DNA from 3 places in the Bradyrhizobium sp. USDA 4452 genome. Region 3 is predicted to be linked to each of the others. Evidence: predicted binding sites of a transcription regulator. Region 3 holds the regulator's gene; each other region holds the start of a gene.
The links. The regulator LexA, encoded in region 3, represses DNA repair genes until DNA is damaged. The targets are predictions, from matches to a motif close to TGTTCNNNNTGTGTTCNG.
Positions count from the first base shown of each region.

Region 1: ACVISU_RS18245 (ATP-dependent Clp protease adaptor ClpS) is a predicted target of LexA. The motif match lies at 2,362-2,379, and genes of this name have one in related genera.
Region 2: ruvC (crossover junction endodeoxyribonuclease RuvC) is a predicted target of LexA. The motif match lies at 2,020-2,037, and genes of this name have one in related genera.

Region 1 is NZ_JBSSGK010000001.1:3,783,223-3,788,380, forward strand. Features, by position in the region: gene ACVISU_RS18240 (mechanosensitive ion channel family protein) at 1-2,080, opposite strand, end outside; gene ACVISU_RS18245 (ATP-dependent Clp protease adaptor ClpS) at 2,410-4,140, shown strand; gene ACVISU_RS18250 (tetratricopeptide repeat protein) at 4,165-5,158, opposite strand, start outside.
Region 2 is NZ_JBSSGK010000001.1:3,304,793-3,309,950, forward strand. Features, by position in the region: gene ruvB (Holliday junction branch migration DNA helicase RuvB) at 1-559, opposite strand, end outside; partial or broken gene ruvA (Holliday junction branch migration protein RuvA) at 556-1,174, opposite strand; gene ruvC (crossover junction endodeoxyribonuclease RuvC) at 1,467-1,994, opposite strand; gene ACVISU_RS15940 (YebC/PmpR family DNA-binding transcriptional regulator) at 2,224-2,970, opposite strand; gene ACVISU_RS15945 (methyl-accepting chemotaxis protein) at 3,173-4,927, shown strand.
Region 3 is NZ_JBSSGK010000001.1:41,952-47,109, reverse strand. Features, by position in the region: gene ACVISU_RS00405 (HAD family hydrolase) at 1-525, shown strand, start outside; gene ACVISU_RS00400 (molybdopterin molybdotransferase MoeA) at 549-1,760, shown strand; gene lexA (transcriptional repressor LexA) at 2,005-2,709, shown strand; gene ACVISU_RS00390 (hypothetical protein) at 2,966-3,394, shown strand; gene ACVISU_RS00385 (hypothetical protein) at 3,540-3,767, shown strand; gene ACVISU_RS00380 (hypothetical protein) at 3,764-4,213, opposite strand; gene ACVISU_RS00375 (hypothetical protein) at 4,267-4,605, shown strand; gene ACVISU_RS00370 (hypothetical protein) at 4,602-4,844, shown strand; gene ACVISU_RS00365 (hypothetical protein) at 4,831-5,031, shown strand; gene ACVISU_RS00360 (DNA-directed RNA polymerase subunit alpha C-terminal domain-containing protein) at 5,038-5,158, shown strand, end outside.

The sequences.
Region 1 (5,158 bases), 3.7 Mb from region 3:
CCTGGCGCATTTGGGCGACGATGTCCTTCAGCACCTCGCCGGCGCGATCGGTGTCCTCCTTGTAGGACACGTTGACGCTGACCGCGGCATTGCCGGCGCCGCGGCTGGAGTTGGTGATCGTCGTCACCGCACTGAACGGCACCACATGGACCGAACCGTCGCCGGCGCGCAGCCGCATGGTGCGGATCGAGACGTTCTCGACCACGCCCGAGAGGCCCGACACCGTGACGGTGTCGCCGACCTGCACGGTGTTCTCGATCAGGAGGAACAGCCCGGTGATCAGATCCTGCACCAATTTCTGCGAGCCGAAGCCGATCGCGATGCCGACGATGCCGGCGCCGGCGAGCAGCGGCGCGACATTGACGCCGATCTCGCTGAGCGCGGTGAGCCCGACGACAGCTACGATCATGCAGAACAGCGCGGTACGCAGCATCGGCTGGAAGGTGCGCAGCCGCGCGGCGCGGGCGTAATGCCCCTCGCGCGACAGCGTATCGATCTGCCGGTCCATCAGCGCATTGGCGACTTCCCAGATCACCGCCGCGGCGAACGCGGCAATGCCGATCGTCACCAGCGCCGAGATCAGGCGGGAGCCGATCTGGCCGCCATAGAACCAGACGATGGCGTCGACGCCCCAGACTTCGAGCAGCGCGACGAAGCCGATCAGCGCGATCACCGCGGTGACCACCTTGCGCAGCAGCGGCAGATAGCGGTTGGCGCGGGTCTCCAGCCCCGGGAAGCGCTGCATCAGGTCCGGGCTGATGCGGAAGCCGCGGTCGATCAGGCTCAGCACCACCATGGTGACGAGCCGGGTGACCAGCAGCACCGCGACGGTGCCGACGAAATATTGCAGCAGCAGCGAATAGCCGTTGCGGATGTTGAGCGCCCACACTGCCCACAGCGCAAGATCGAGCGCGATCGCCAGCACGTGCCAGAGCGAAGCGAGACGGTTGCGCGTCCGCGCGGCGAGGCCGGTGCGATCGGCCGGTGCGCGGATCGCGTCGGCGACCTGGCGGCGGCATTGCAGGATGATGACGACGACGAAGAGATGCACCACCAGCATCACCAGCCGGAGCAGCGCGGCATAGCCGGCGCGATGCAGCCCGAGCAGCAGCGCGACATTGGCAAAGGCGATGCCGGAGACGCCGACGGCGACGATGCGCCGCGCCCAGATCTCGATATAGGCCGCGGTCTCGGCCCGGACGCGGATCAGGCCGAACGGTCCCGCCAGCGCACGCACCGCGCAGATCAGCACGCGCGAGAAGACGTAGGCGTTGACGACGGCGAGGATCACCAGCCGCGTGGTCGACTGGTCGCCGATCTCGGTGCCGAGCAGCGCGGTGGCGATGCCACCGAACACCACCACCGGCAGCAATTCGAGTAGCAGGCGGCCGAGCACGAAGGGCAGCCGTATCAGCGACTGCCAGGCACGCGCCAGGCTGAGCCGACGGCGATGCAGATCGCCCTCCGGCGTGACGTCGGTAACCGACGACGGCGGATCGGCGCTCGCGAGCGCCTGCACCGGCACACGCGCGGTCTGCGGCAGCCGCGCTTCGAGGAACGCGACCGGCCGCTTGATCAGGCGGAACACCACCCATTCGGCGGCGAGCGCGCAGCCGAACACCAGCGCCAGCTTCCAGGCGATATCGATCATCAGCCCATAAGCCTGCGGATCGTTGGCGGTGCGCACGAACCAGTAATAGAACGCCGGGAAATGCGTCAGCGTGCGCGCGACGTCGGCGACCTCGCGCGACATCTCGCCGACCTGCTCCGAGACCATCAACAGAAGCTGAGCACCGAGACTGTCTGCGCTCAGCGGGATCGGCGAATGCTGCTCGGGCGCAGGCGCCGGCTCCGCGGCCGCCTGCGGCGAGGCCTTGGCAATGGCGCGCAACGTGTTGATGATCTCGCCGCGCTTCTTGTCATCCTGCAGCGTCTCGAGCGCGCGCTTCGCCTGCTCGGGCGTCAGTGTGTCGCCGGTCACGGGCTGCGGCGACGTCGGCTTGGCGGCCGGCTGCGCCAGCGCGGGCGAGACGAACAGGGCGAGGACGAGAAGGATCGCAAAGCGAAGTTTGTGCGGCACGAGGGCCTCTTATTAAAATAATTGCGCGACCGCAGATCCTTAGGGAGGACTCTGCTCTCGCGCTCGCGCCACGTCGGATCGCCCCTTTTCGCCTTGATGATGTGTCGGAAGTTTGCCGCTGCGACGACCATCTCTTGGCATTTGCCGCAACACGATCGTCGCAAGTGTTGAACGGCGTTTACGCATGCAGGCGTGTTCCCGGCTGAGCCCGCCGAGCGGCACATCACACGTCAGGGATGAGGCGGCAAAATCTTTCGCTTGACGCAGGCCGGCGGCCATGATGTTCTTATTTTGTTCTGTTTGTTTCCGATTTGCGTTTCGAGGTGATCATGCACGACGTCTTTGCCGAGAACGGCCCGATCAGGCTCTTCATTCACGACGACAGCGAGACACCGATAGAATTCATCCGCAACCTGCTACGCACGGTATTCGGCAAATCCCGGAAAGAGGCGGTTGCCGCTACCGCACGGATCGAGGCCCAGAACGGAATCGCATGCGGTCCCTATCCAGCACCTGTGGCCCAAGCCCTGCTGGAGTCCGCGCAGCAACTGATCCGCAGCAATGGCCATCCGTTAACGATCACGACGCAGGCTGCCGACGCGGCGCGGCCATGCAACCTCTGTGGCTCACTGGAACCCGTGACCGATGTCTTTCTCTTCCGCAAGACGGTCTGCCTGTGCAGCAACTGCTTGCTCGCCGCCAGGGCCAGCTCGGAAAAACTGCCGGGCGAGGAGTTCAGATATGCCTTCATAGCACTCGATTGGCATTTTGCCGGAGTGCCGCGCAACCAAATCCTGACCCGGTCGCGGCAGTTTCCCGGTCACATGCGTGCCGATGTTCAGATCGCGATCGACAGGCTGTTCGACGCGCCGATCCATTTCTTCGGCCTTCATGAGGAACACCGCTACGAAACCTTGGCCTTCGCCGCGCTGATGGAGAACAGCCGCAACGCACCAGCGATCGCCCCCCCGCAGTATCACGACGTCGACGTCGGCGAGTCCGAGCCGGTGAAATGCCTCACCAATGGCTTGTGGCTGTGCCAGACCGAAGAGCTGCGCTACGCGGTACTGCTCAGCTACCATCGCGATTATCAGAGCGAGCCGGGCTTGCGGATCGAGCTTGCGGTGCCCGCGGGCGCGGCCGGAAACAGCCTGGTGCAGCGGACTTTTGCCGAGCTGGAAGCTGCCGTGCATGCGGCACGATCCTATCGCGGCAAGATCCTGTCGCTGGAGAATGCCGCAGACTATCGCGGCCGCGCCCGCGGCGTGACCGTGCATCGGCTGCAGACGGTGGCCCGCGATGACGTGATCCTGCCAGAACGGACGCTACGGCTGCTCGACCGCAATGTGCTCGGCTTCGTCGAAAGCCGCGATCTGCTGCGCAAGCTCGGGCAGTCGACCCGCAAGGGCATCCTGCTCTACGGCCCGCCCGGCACCGGCAAGACCCACACCATTCGCTATCTCGCCACCAACCTGCCGGATCACACCACACTGATCATCACCGCCGAACAGGTCGGCCTGCTCGGCGCCTACATGAATCTGGCGCGGCTGCTGCAGCCGACCATGGTGGTGATCGAGGATGTCGACCTGATCGCGCGCGACCGCGAAGACATGGGCGGACCGTGCGAGGAATCATTGCTCAACAAGCTGCTCAACGAGATGGACGGCCTCAAGGAGGATTGCGACATCCTGTTCCTGCTGACCACGAACCGCCCCGAAGAGCTCGAGGGCGCACTGGCCGGCCGGCCCGGCCGCATCGACCAGGCGATCGAGGTGCCGCTGCCCGACGAGACCGGACGCGACAAGCTGATCCGGCTCTACGGCAAGGGCCTGTCGCTCGAACAGCCCGTCATCGACGAGGCCGTGCGACGCACCGAAGGCGTCAGCGCCGCCTTCATCAAGGAGCTGATGCGCCGTCTCGCCCAAGCCAGCATCATCAGCGATGCTGGCGGGGCGGTCACGACTTTCGACCTCGACGGCGCGATCAGTGAAATGCTGTTCGACGGCGGCCGGCTCAACGCGAAGCTGCTCGGCGGCGCGCAGGGAATGAGCGCGACGTGACTAACCGGAAGCCTCGGCTGGTCGTCAGCCGCGCGACGCCTGTGGCAGCAACACCTCCCGCTCCCCTTTCGCAACGCGCGCAAGCTCGGCCGACATCCGCGTCAGCACACCCTCCCAGGCCTGCGGCCTGTCCTGGCGGAACAGCCGCATGGTCGGATACCAGGGCGTATCGGCGCGATCCCGTAGCCAGCGCCAGTCGAGCGCATAGGGGCACAGCATCCAGACCGGGCGGCCCAGCGCGCCGGCGAGATGCGCCACCGAGGTATCGACGGCGATGACGAGATCGAGCGCGCAGACGGCCGCCGCGGTGTCGGCGAAATCGCCGAGCGTCGGCGCGAGGTCGACGATATCGGCACCGAGGCGCCGCAGCACCGGGGCATCGTCCGGCCGCGGCTCCTTCTGCAGGCTGTAGAGCTGCACGCCCGGTGTGACCAGCCGCGGCAGCACGGCATCCGCCGGCAGCGAACGCTGGCGGTCGCCCTTGTGCCTGGCATTGCCGGCCCAGACCACGCCGACCTTCAGCGCCGATTCGCCGGCGAGCGCCTCGCGCCAGCGCGCCAGCTTGACGGCATCCGCCTGCAGATAGGACACGGCGGCCGGGATGGTCTCGACGGTGGTACGGAAGATGCGCGGCAGGCTGAGCAGCGGCAGTTGCAGGTCGAACGGCGGTAACGGCTCGCCGCGGGCGAACACCGCGACGTCGGGCAGCATCGGCTGCAGCAGCGCGACCAGCGCCGGCTGCACCTGCAGAATGATCCGGCCGCCTTTGCCCGCCAGCATCGGCACATAGCGGACGAAGTTGATGGCGTCGCCGAGCCCGTATTCGGCAAACAACAGCAGCGTGCGTCCCGCCAGCGGCTCACCCTGCCATTCCGGCTCGTCGAACACCGGGTCGCCTTCGCTGAGCATCTTGGTCTTGCGGCGCCACTGATATTCTTCAAAACCCTCCTCGAACTCGCCGTTCATCAGGAGGAAATGGGCGTGGTTGTAATGCGCCAGCGGCTGTTCGGGATCGAGC
Region 2 (5,158 bases), 3.3 Mb from region 3:
CTTCCACGGTGTAGAAGTTGAGCCGGACCGGAATGCCGAAGCGATCGCGCAGCGGATTGGTGAGCAGGCCCGCGCGCGTCGTCGCACCGACCAGGGTGAATTTCGACAGCTCGATCTTGACCGAGCGCGCCGCAGGGCCTTCGCCGATGATCAGATCAAGCTGAAAATCCTCCATCGCGGGATAGAGTACTTCTTCCACCGCTGGGCTCAGGCGATGGATTTCGTCGATGAACAGCACATCGCGCTCTTCCAGATTGGTGAGCAGCGCCGCGAGGTCGCCAGCCTTCGCGATCACGGGGCCGGAGGTGGCACGGAAGCCGACGCCGAGCTCGCGCGCAACGATCTGCGCCAGCGTGGTCTTGCCGAGGCCGGGGGGACCGACGAACAGCACGTGATCGAGCGCCTCGCCGCGCTTCTTGGCGGCTTCGATGAAGATCGAGAGATTCTTGCGCGCCTGGGCCTGGCCGACGAACTCCGTCAGCGACTGCGGACGCAGCGCGGTGTCGCCGACATCGTCGGAGCGGCGTTCGGGCGAGACCATGCGCGAGGGCGTGTTCACTTCGACAATTCCTTAAGCCCAAGCCGGATCAGCTGCGCGGTCTCGGCACTCTCACCGGCGCTGCGCGAGGCAGCGGCGATCGCGGCGGCGGCCTGCGGCTGGCCGTAGCCGAGGTTAACCAGCGCGAGAGATCGCGTCGGTGACCGGACGCGGCGCGCGGTTGTTGTCGATCGCGCCCGAGAGATGCACCACCGCGGGATCGACATCGGCAAAGCCCGGTGCCTTGTCCTTCAATTCGCTGACGATGCGTTCGGCGACCTTCGGCCCGACACCGGGCGTCCGCGCCACCGCCGCCTTGTCACGCAGCGCGATGGCGTTGGCGAGATCGGTCGGCGGCAGCGTGCCGAGCACCGCGAGCGCGACCTTGGCGCCGACGCCCTGCACGGTCTGCAGCAGGCGAAACCATTCGCGCTCGAGATCTGAGCGGAAGCCGAACAGCTTGATCTGATCCTCGCGGACATAGGTCTCGATCGAGAGCACCGCCGCGCCGCCCGGCGACGGCAATGCCTGCAGCGTGCGGCTCGCGCAATGCACCTGATAGCCGACGCCGCCGACGTCGAGGATTACGTAGTCCTCGCCATAGGAATCGATCAGACCCTTGAGCTTGCCGATCATGATGGTGACCCAGGCTCGACGCGCGCACCGTGTTCGGATGAACCCGCACTAGTAGGGGACGCACTGGCGGAAGGGTTCCCTCCCCCCTTGCGGTGGAGGGTTAGGGCGAGGGGTACCACACGACGCGCTCTGTCAATTTCCGTTCCGACGACAGGTAGCCGACTTTGCGAGGGCGATGCGCTCAGCAATCGTCTCGCCCGGGGTCCACCCCTCTCCCCAACCCTCCCCCGCAAGGGGGGAGGGAGCCTGACGAGCGCGCGCTCCTCGCGTTGCGCTACGTTGCAATAGCCGATCATAGGCTCGCCACCCTGAGCCGGAGTGCGGCGCTCTGGCGGTGATGGGCGTGGGTGATCGCGACCGCGAGCGCGTCGGCGGCGTCGGCGGACGGCGGTTCGGCCTTCGGCAACAGGATCTTCAGCATCACCTGGATCTGGTTCTTCTCGGCGTGACCGGCACCGACCACGGTCTTCTTGACCTGGTTCGGCGCGTATTCGGCGACCGAGATACCGAACATTGCGGGCGCCAGCATGGCGACGCCGCGGGCCTGGCCGAGCTTCAGCGTGGCAACGCCGTCCTTGTTGACGAAGGTCTGCTCGACCGCGGCCTCCGCCGGCCTAAAGTCGCCGAGCACGGCGGCCAGCCCCTCATGGATCGCGAGCAGCCGGCTCGCCAGCGGCAGATCGTCCGGCGGCTCGACCGAGCCGCAGCCGATATAGACCAGACGGTTGCCCTCGGTCTCGATCACGCCCCAGCCGGTGCGGCGGAGACCCGGATCGATACCGATGATGCGGACGGGAGAGCGAATCGGCTGGGCTGTCATGCGGTAGTGATACCGCCTGGCCTGCGAGAACGAAACACAAACGGAAGCCCATCCCCTGCCGCGGTCGCCGTCGGCTCCGCTCTTGATCCCGTCCTCGCTCGTCATCCCCCGCGAAAGCGGGGGATCCAGCACGCCGCGGCCTCTCGGGTCAAATAACGACCTCTGGAATGCTGAATCGCCCGATCAAGTCGGGCGATGACATTGGAGCTTGGGGCGATGAACGCGGCTCTTACCCGCCCATCTTTGCAATCAGCGCGTCGGACACCTCGAAATTGGCGTAGACGTTCTGCACGTCGTCGTGCTCGTTGAGCAGGTCCATCAGCTTGAGCAGCTTTTCGCCGGTCTCGTCGTCGACCGCGACGGTGTTCTGCGGCTTCCAGGTCAGCGCCGCCTTGCGCGGCTCGCCGAACTTCGCTTCCAGCGCTTTTGCGACCTCGCGGAAGGTGTCCTGCGAGGCGTAGACCTCGTGGCCGCCTTCGCTGGAGACGACGTCGTCGGCGCCGGCCTCGATCGCGGCGTCCAGCATCGCATCGTCGGAGGCCACCTTGGCGTCGTACTCGATGATGCCGGTGCGATCGAACATGAAGGCGACCGAGCCGGTTTCGCCGAGATTGCCGCCCGACTTGGTGAAGAACGAGCGGATGTCGGAGGCGGCGCGGTTGCGGTTGTCGGTCAGCGCCTCGACGATCACGGCGACACCGCCGGGGCCATAGCCCTCGTAGCGTATCTCGTCGTAGTTCTCGCCCTCATTGCCCGCGGCCTTCTTGATGGCGCGGTCGATATTGTCCTTGGGCATGTTCTCGGCCCGCGCTGCGACCACGGCGGCGCGCAGCCGCGGGTTCATCGCCGGGTCCGGGGTGCCGAGCTTGGCCGCCACGGTGATTTCGCGGGCCAGCTTGCCGAAAAGCTTCGACTTCTGGGCATCCTGCCGGCCCTTGCGGTGCATGATGTTCTTGAATTGGGAATGGCCGGCCATGCGACGTCTCTTCGAGCCTAGGGTCTGAACAGGGGTGGAAAACGCGGCCTTATAGGCCCCTGGCGGTCAAAATCAAAGGTCGGCAGGGGTCGTCTGGCCCGAGAATACTACCGCAAGCCGGAATATGAGGCACTTGTTAACCATGACTTCATGCCCGGATGCGAGGATCGCCCCGTCCCGCCGCAACTTTCCAAGAGCCCCCATGGCGTTCGGTTTGTTTCGAAAGCAAGAGCCGGAGCCGGCTGCGCCTGTCGCCGCGCCACTGGTGCCGGCCGCGGCAACCGCGCCCGAGGTCTCGACCGAGACTGATTCGTCGAAGGAAATCTTGGAGCTGCTGGAACTCGAGCTAGGGGCTATGATCCGCCAGCTCGAGCGCGCCGCGGGCGCGGTGGCCGACGGCGCCGAGGCGACGGCCGCCAAGCTCGCGACGATCCGAGCCCGCACCGACGCGCTGACCGGGCGCAGCAGCGATGCGCAGAGCACCGCGACGACATTCTCCGAAGCCGCCGACCGGTTCACCCATTCCGCCGAAGGCATCGGCGCGCAGGTGCGCAGCGCGAGCCAGCTCGCCGACGATGCCGCGGCGGCGGCGCGCGAGGCCACCGCGAATGTCGATCGCCTGCGCGAATCCTCGGCCGCGATCGGCAATGTCGTCAATCTGATCGCGCAGATCGCGCGGCAGACCACGCTGCTCGCGCTCAACTCCACCATTGAAGCTGCGCGCGCCGGCACGGCCGGCAAGGGCTTTGCCGTGGTCGCCACCGAGGTCAAGGCGCTGGCGGTGCAGACCCAGAGCGCCACTGAGGAGATCACCCGCAAGATCGAGGCGCTGCAGAAGGACGCCACCGGATCGGCGGACGCCGTCCACCGCATCTCGCAGGCGATCGAGAAGATCCGGCCGGTGTTCGAGAACGTCAACGGCGCGGTCGCCGAGCAGAACCAGATCACCGGCGAGATGGGCCAGAACGCAGCCTCCGCCTCCCACTTCATCGTCTCGGTCGGCACCAGCGCCGGCGAGATCGACAGCGCGACGCGGGAAGCCGCCGCGCATGGCGACAATGTCGCCAAGGCCGGCAAGGCGGTGACCGCCTTCGCCCAGAAGCTGAAGGCGCGCTGCGCGGTGCTGCTGCGCCAGGACGAGCGCGGCGATCCGCGCAAGAACGAGCGCCTGCCCTGCAGCCTCAGAATCGAGATCACGACCGCGCGCGGCAACATCACCGCGCCGGTCTATGAGATCGCGATGGACGGCATCCTGATCGGCGGGCCCGATGCCGAGAAGCTGCCGGCCCATGAGACCCTGAGCGCGACCCTCCAGGACATCGGCGCCTGCCGGATCAGGATCGGCGACCGCGCCAAGGCAGGCAGCCAGGCGCGCTTCGAGGCCGCGACCGCCGAATTGCGCGAAAAGATCGAAGACCGGATGTGGGCGATCCACGAGGAGAACGCCGAACTCGTCACCCGCGCGATGGAAGCCGGCCGCGCACTGAGCAGACTGTTCGAGAACGGACTGGCCAGCGGCGCGATCACGATCGCCGACATGTTCGACACCGACTATGTCGAGATACCGGGCACCAATCCGGTGCAGTACCGCACCAAGATGCTGGACTGGGCGGACCGCGCGCTGCCCGCTCCGCTCGAGGCGTTCCTCGCCAAGGACAAGCGCCTGGCATTCTGCGCGACGGTCGACCGCAACGGCTATCTGCCGGTCCACAACAAGATCTACTCGCAGCCGCAGCGGCCGGGCGACGTCGCCTACAACACCGCCAATTGCCGCAATCGCCGCATCTTCAACGACCCCGCCGGCCTCGCCGCCGCGCGCAATGAGCGCGCCTACCTGGTGCAAAGCTACGCGCGCGACATGGGAGGCGGCACCACCGTGATGATGCGCGAGATCGACGTGCCGATCCGCGTCCGCGGCCGGCACTGGGGCGCGTTCCGCACCGCCTACAAGCTTTGAACGGGGCCCGGATGGGAGTCGCGCGAACGCGCGCCCCGTTGGCTGCATCCGGGCTACAGGCACTGCCAAAAAAATGCAAAACAACCCCATGCACAGTAGCCGTCGGCTGCCGGCGCTCGACACTGCGCTTGACACGTCGGGCAACTCACCGGTACATTTCCATTATTCCGAAATGGTGTGCAGCGATAGGCCGGACCGGTTTCCGGCAGGGTTGACGGCAAGTCGTCATTG
Region 3 (5,158 bases):
CAGCATGCCGGCTGCGCGCCGGCCGACCTTGCCACGCGCTTCGTCGTCGACGACAGCTTCAAGCATCACGAGATCGGCCGGATCGACGACGCAGCGTTCTTCGCGAACCTGCGCCGGACGCTCGGCATCGACCTCACCGATGCGCAGTTCCTCGAAGGCTGGAACGCGATCTTCACCGGCGAGATGCCGGGCATCGCCCCCCTGCTCGCGACCGCCGCTCAGCGGATGCCGCTCTACGCCTTCTCCAACACCAATCCGGCCCATGTCGCGCATTTCTCCGTGATCCATTCCGAGGTGCTCAGCCATTTCCGCACCGTCTTCCTGTCCTCGACGATCGGGCACCGGAAACCCGACGCCGAGGCCTACGATCATGTGGTAAAAGCCATCGGCGTGCCGGCGTCGCGGATCCTGTTTTTCGACGATTTGGCCGCCAATATCGAAGGGGCGCGGGCGCGCGGCCTTCATGCCATCCACGTGACATCGACGGATGACGTGGCGAGGGCTCTGGCCGCACTTGGTCTGTGATTAGGACGTGAGGAGTTCTGAGCGTGGCGCTGATGCCGGTTGCCGATGCCCTGTCCGCCGTGCTTTCCGGCGCCAACCCGCTGCCGGAGGAGATGGTCGCGCTCGATGCCGCCTACCATCGCACCCTGGCGCGCGACCTCGCCGCACGCCGCACCCAGCCGCCGCAGCCGATGTCGGCGATGGACGGCTATGCCGTGCGCGCGGCGGACGCCGGTGATCTGAAGGCCCGGCTCAAGGTGATCGGCGAAGTCGCTGCCGGCCGGCCGTTCGAGCGCAGGGTTGGCCCGGGCGAAGCGGTGCGGATCTTCACCGGCGGCGTGATCCCCCATGGCGCCGACGCCGTCATCATCCAGGAAGACACCACCGTCGACGGCGACCACATCACGATCACCGAGCCGGCTGCCGCCGGACGGCACATCCGCCCCGCCGGCGTCGACTTCCGTGAGGGCGACGTGCTGCTCGAAGCCGGCAGCCGCCTCTCGGACCGCGCGCTGTCGCTCGCGGCGGCCATGAACTATCCGGACCTTGCGGTGCACCGCCGTCCGAAGGTCGCGGTGCTGGCGACCGGCGACGAGCTGGTGATGCCGGGCTCGGAGCCTGGCCCCGGCCAGATCGTCTATTCCAACGGCTATGCGCTGCGGGCGCTGGCGCGCGCCGAAGGCGCCGAGACCGTCGATCTCGGGATTGCCGCCGATACGGTGGAGGCGACCACCGCCGGCGTCCGGCGGGCCCGCGACACCGGCGCGGACATCCTGATCACGACCGGCGGCGCCTCGGTCGGCGACCACGACGTGGTCAAGCAGTCGCTGGAGGCCGAGGGCGTCGAGATGGCGTTCTGGCGGATCGCGATGCGGCCCGGCAAGCCGATGATGCATGGCCGGTTGGGGCCGATGCGGGTGATCGGCCTGCCCGGCAATCCGGTGTCCTCCTATGTCTGCGCCTTCCTGTTCCTGGTGCCCTTGATTCGGGCGCTGAGCGGCCGAAAGACTGTCCATCATGCCCGCGCGAACGCCCTGCTCGGCCGCGACCTCGCTGCCAACGACCAGCGCGAGGACTATCTGCGCGCGCGCCTCGACGAGCGCGAAGACGGCACGCTGATCGCAACGCCCGTGATGCAGCAGGACTCCTCGCTGCTCGGGAATCTCGCTGCGGCACGCGCACTTCTCGTGCGTCCGCCGTTTGCGCCCGCCGCCCTCACAGGCAACGAATGCGAGATCCTGATGCTGCCGGAGTGAGGCTTTCGCGGCCCGCCGATTACGCGTTGCAGAACGCGTTCACCTGAAATTAAGTGGTTGCGGAACACATATCGAACATATAGTGTCCGTTCATGATTTGTTTCGAGTGCTGGTGTCTACAAACGGGAGACCATCCAGGAAGCGCTTGTACTGAGCACCGCGCTCCTGAGGTCAGGTCCCGCCTGCAGGCGCACCTGTAGAGTCTCGGAATCGAACGACGCTACCAACCGGGGGAATACTCGAGATGCTCACGCGCAAACAGTACGAACTACTGCGTTTCATCAATGAACGTCTGAAGGAGGCCGGCGTACCGCCCTCGTTCGACGAGATGAAGGATGCGCTCGACCTGCGCTCGAAGTCCGGAATCCACCGCCTGATCACTGCGCTGGAGGAGCGCGGCTTCATTCGCCGCCTGCCCAACCGCGCCCGCGCCATCGAGGTCATCAAGCTCCCTGAGCTGTCGGCCGGAGGCGGCAACGGCCGCCGCGGCTTCACGCCGAGCGTCATCGAAGGCACCCTCGGCAAGCGCGCCAGCACCCCGCCGATCGCCGAGGACGACGGCAACCGTCCGGTCGCGGTCCCCGTGATGGGCCGGATTGCCGCCGGTACGCCGATCGAGGCGCTGCAGACCCGCAGCCACACCATCAGCGTGCCGCCCGACATGCTCGGCGCCGGTGAGCACTATGCGCTGGAAGTGCGCGGCGATTCGATGGTCGATGCCGGCATCCTCGACGGCGACATGGCGCTGATCCAGCGCAACGACGTCGCCAACACCGGCGACATCGTGGTGGCGCTGATCGACGAGGAGGAGGCTACCCTAAAGCGCTTCCGCCGCCGCGGCGCATCGATTGCGCTGGAGCCGGCCAACACCGCCTATGAAGTGCGCATTCTGCCGCCGAACCGGGTCCGCATCCAGGGCAAGCTGATCGGTCTCTATCGCAAGTACTGATTTTCAAATACTTGCGGCGGCAGGGAACGAGCGACACATCGGATCGTTCCTTGCATGATAGCGTAACGTGCTGGTTGCCCGATGCGCTCCGACACCTCTCGCGCAGCGTCGCGTGTTTGTGATCGGGGGCGTTGGTCGAGCAGTCGTACAATCGCCCAGAAACGAGGAGACACTCGTTCGCTATCGTCCACTCTGGTAGAGGCCCTATGCCTCAAGGAGAGGCACGGGTCGCTACCTCGATTAGAGGAGCCATCCGATGTGTGACTATAGTCTGCACGCCGTGGCGTCGCGCCCCGCCATTGTTGGAGAGACGCTGATCACCACGACTTTCCGCGGCACGTCGACCCGCGGCTTTGCTTCGGAGAACGATCCCAACGTCGCGGTCTGCATGCTGCCGGGCACCGAGCTCGCTTTCGCCGAGAACGTTCGCTACGACAGCCGCTGGATCTGGACCAAGACGATGAATTTCCGCGTCGGCGTGTTCAACGAAGTCGAGCCCGACGTTCCCGACCGCCATCATGACGCGGTCGAATTCCCCGACGGCAGCCATGTGCTGGTGACCCAGCTCGTCGAGGGACAACGCGTCAGCGTGCTGCAATTGCCGGCACTGCATCCGCCGGTCGAGCAGAAGCCGAAGGTTGTGGAGCGGCGGCCCTCTGCATTCGCGTCGCTGTTTTTGGGTTGAACGCATCGTCACCGCGGGATGAACCATCCGGCGGCGAGTGACCTAAGCGATTTGGAGCGACCCCGGACGTCAGGTTCCGGGGCGCAGAAGGAGATTTGCGTCAGCGGCCACCTTGGCGCATCATCGTACACGGAGGACGTGCGCGGTGGTCGATAAGGTCACTTGGCAAAAGGCTGGACGGGTCACGGAACCGGGCCGCTACATGTTCCGGTTCGGCTGGCTGACGGTAACGGCTGACGATCTGAAGGTCTGGGAGCAGTTTCCCGAGGCTTCCTTCACCCTCGTCAAGAAGCCCGATGCCGACCCCGACTCTGACGAGTATCATCTTGGCCTGTTCGAGCTGCCGGCCGGACCCTCGCCTGGCAACGGCTAATCCTCGCCCTGAAAATCGCTCTCGGCCGGCGTCGCATCGACGGCGGGCCGTGGCGCGGTCGCGGTCGCACGCGGCGTGGTCTCGCTCTCGCCATCGCCGGGAACCGCCGGCGACCATGGCCGGTCGATCCCGCCGGGCTTGACGGCATCAATGGCGTAGCCGTCCCTGATGCGCCGCAGCACCAGCGCGCCGTGACGCCGCAACCGCTCGGCATCGATCACCGAGGCCGCGCAGTCCGTCGGTGCCGGCCGCGCGGTCACGATCAGCGCCGCGCGCTCGCAATCATCAGTCAGCGCCTCGGACCGGGTCGCCAGGGTGACGAAGGCGCCGCCGGGACCTTGGGTCACGCAGCCGCTCGGATCGCAGGAGACACCCTCACCGAGTGAGGCGTCCGTCGCGGTCCGCGCATCGGCGTCCGCTGCCAGCCACTCCTTGACCAGGAACATACTAAATCCAGCGCCAGACGAAATTCCTCTTATTTTCAAAGGGCTATAGAGACATGGAAACCGACGACAATATGCAAACCCCCGTGAACGACTCGGCAACATGCGCGGATTTGCGCGCGCCCCTGACACAGCCGCGTTCCCTGTCTGATCTCAAGACTTGGCTCCACTCCGACCGCATCCGCCACCCCGGCGATCTGGCCCGGACGACACGGGAGTCGATCATCATTACGGCGATCGACACCTACGGCGAAGACCCCGGCTTTGACCAGACGTTCCGGCTTGGCCTCAGCATGCGCCGGGCCGCCAAGGAACTGGCCGACCTCTACCCCGACCTCTCTTGGCTCCCCTCCTGGAAGCCCCGTGTCGCGGTGATCGCGGGAGGGGAGCGATGAGAGCTACGCCCATACTCAAAGAAGAATTCTGCGCTCGCTTCAAGGCGCGCATGCTCGAAACCATCGGTGAGAAGTTCGACGACGGCTCATCGGTTGCGGAATACGCCGATGAGACTGCTCCATCCTATTGGGAGGACGCAAATCAGCGCAACGAAGGCCCCGAAGAATGCGCTGATGCTGACATGAGCTATTGGGCGAGGACTGAAGACGCCATGGGAGACAACTATGGAAATTTCTGAGCGAGTTTGGAAGTACCGCTTTGTGTGTCCCGTCGCCGTTCTTTTTGAGAAGGGAGGCATGGATTCAGACGCCGCGATCGAGATCGCCTATCACATGGCCGACGATTGCTATCTTGAGCGCGATAAGGGGGTCTCTCCAGAAGACGAAGCCTACTCAGCTTACGAAGCTATCGCTGTTGGAGAATAGCACGCAATGATGCGTTTTTGGAACCAATGCGATATCGATTATCTCGCTATTAGCCTAAGAACAATCAATATTCTCAAGCGCGAGAATATTACCTCATTTCAGAAGATGAGAGAGTTGGGACCTTATG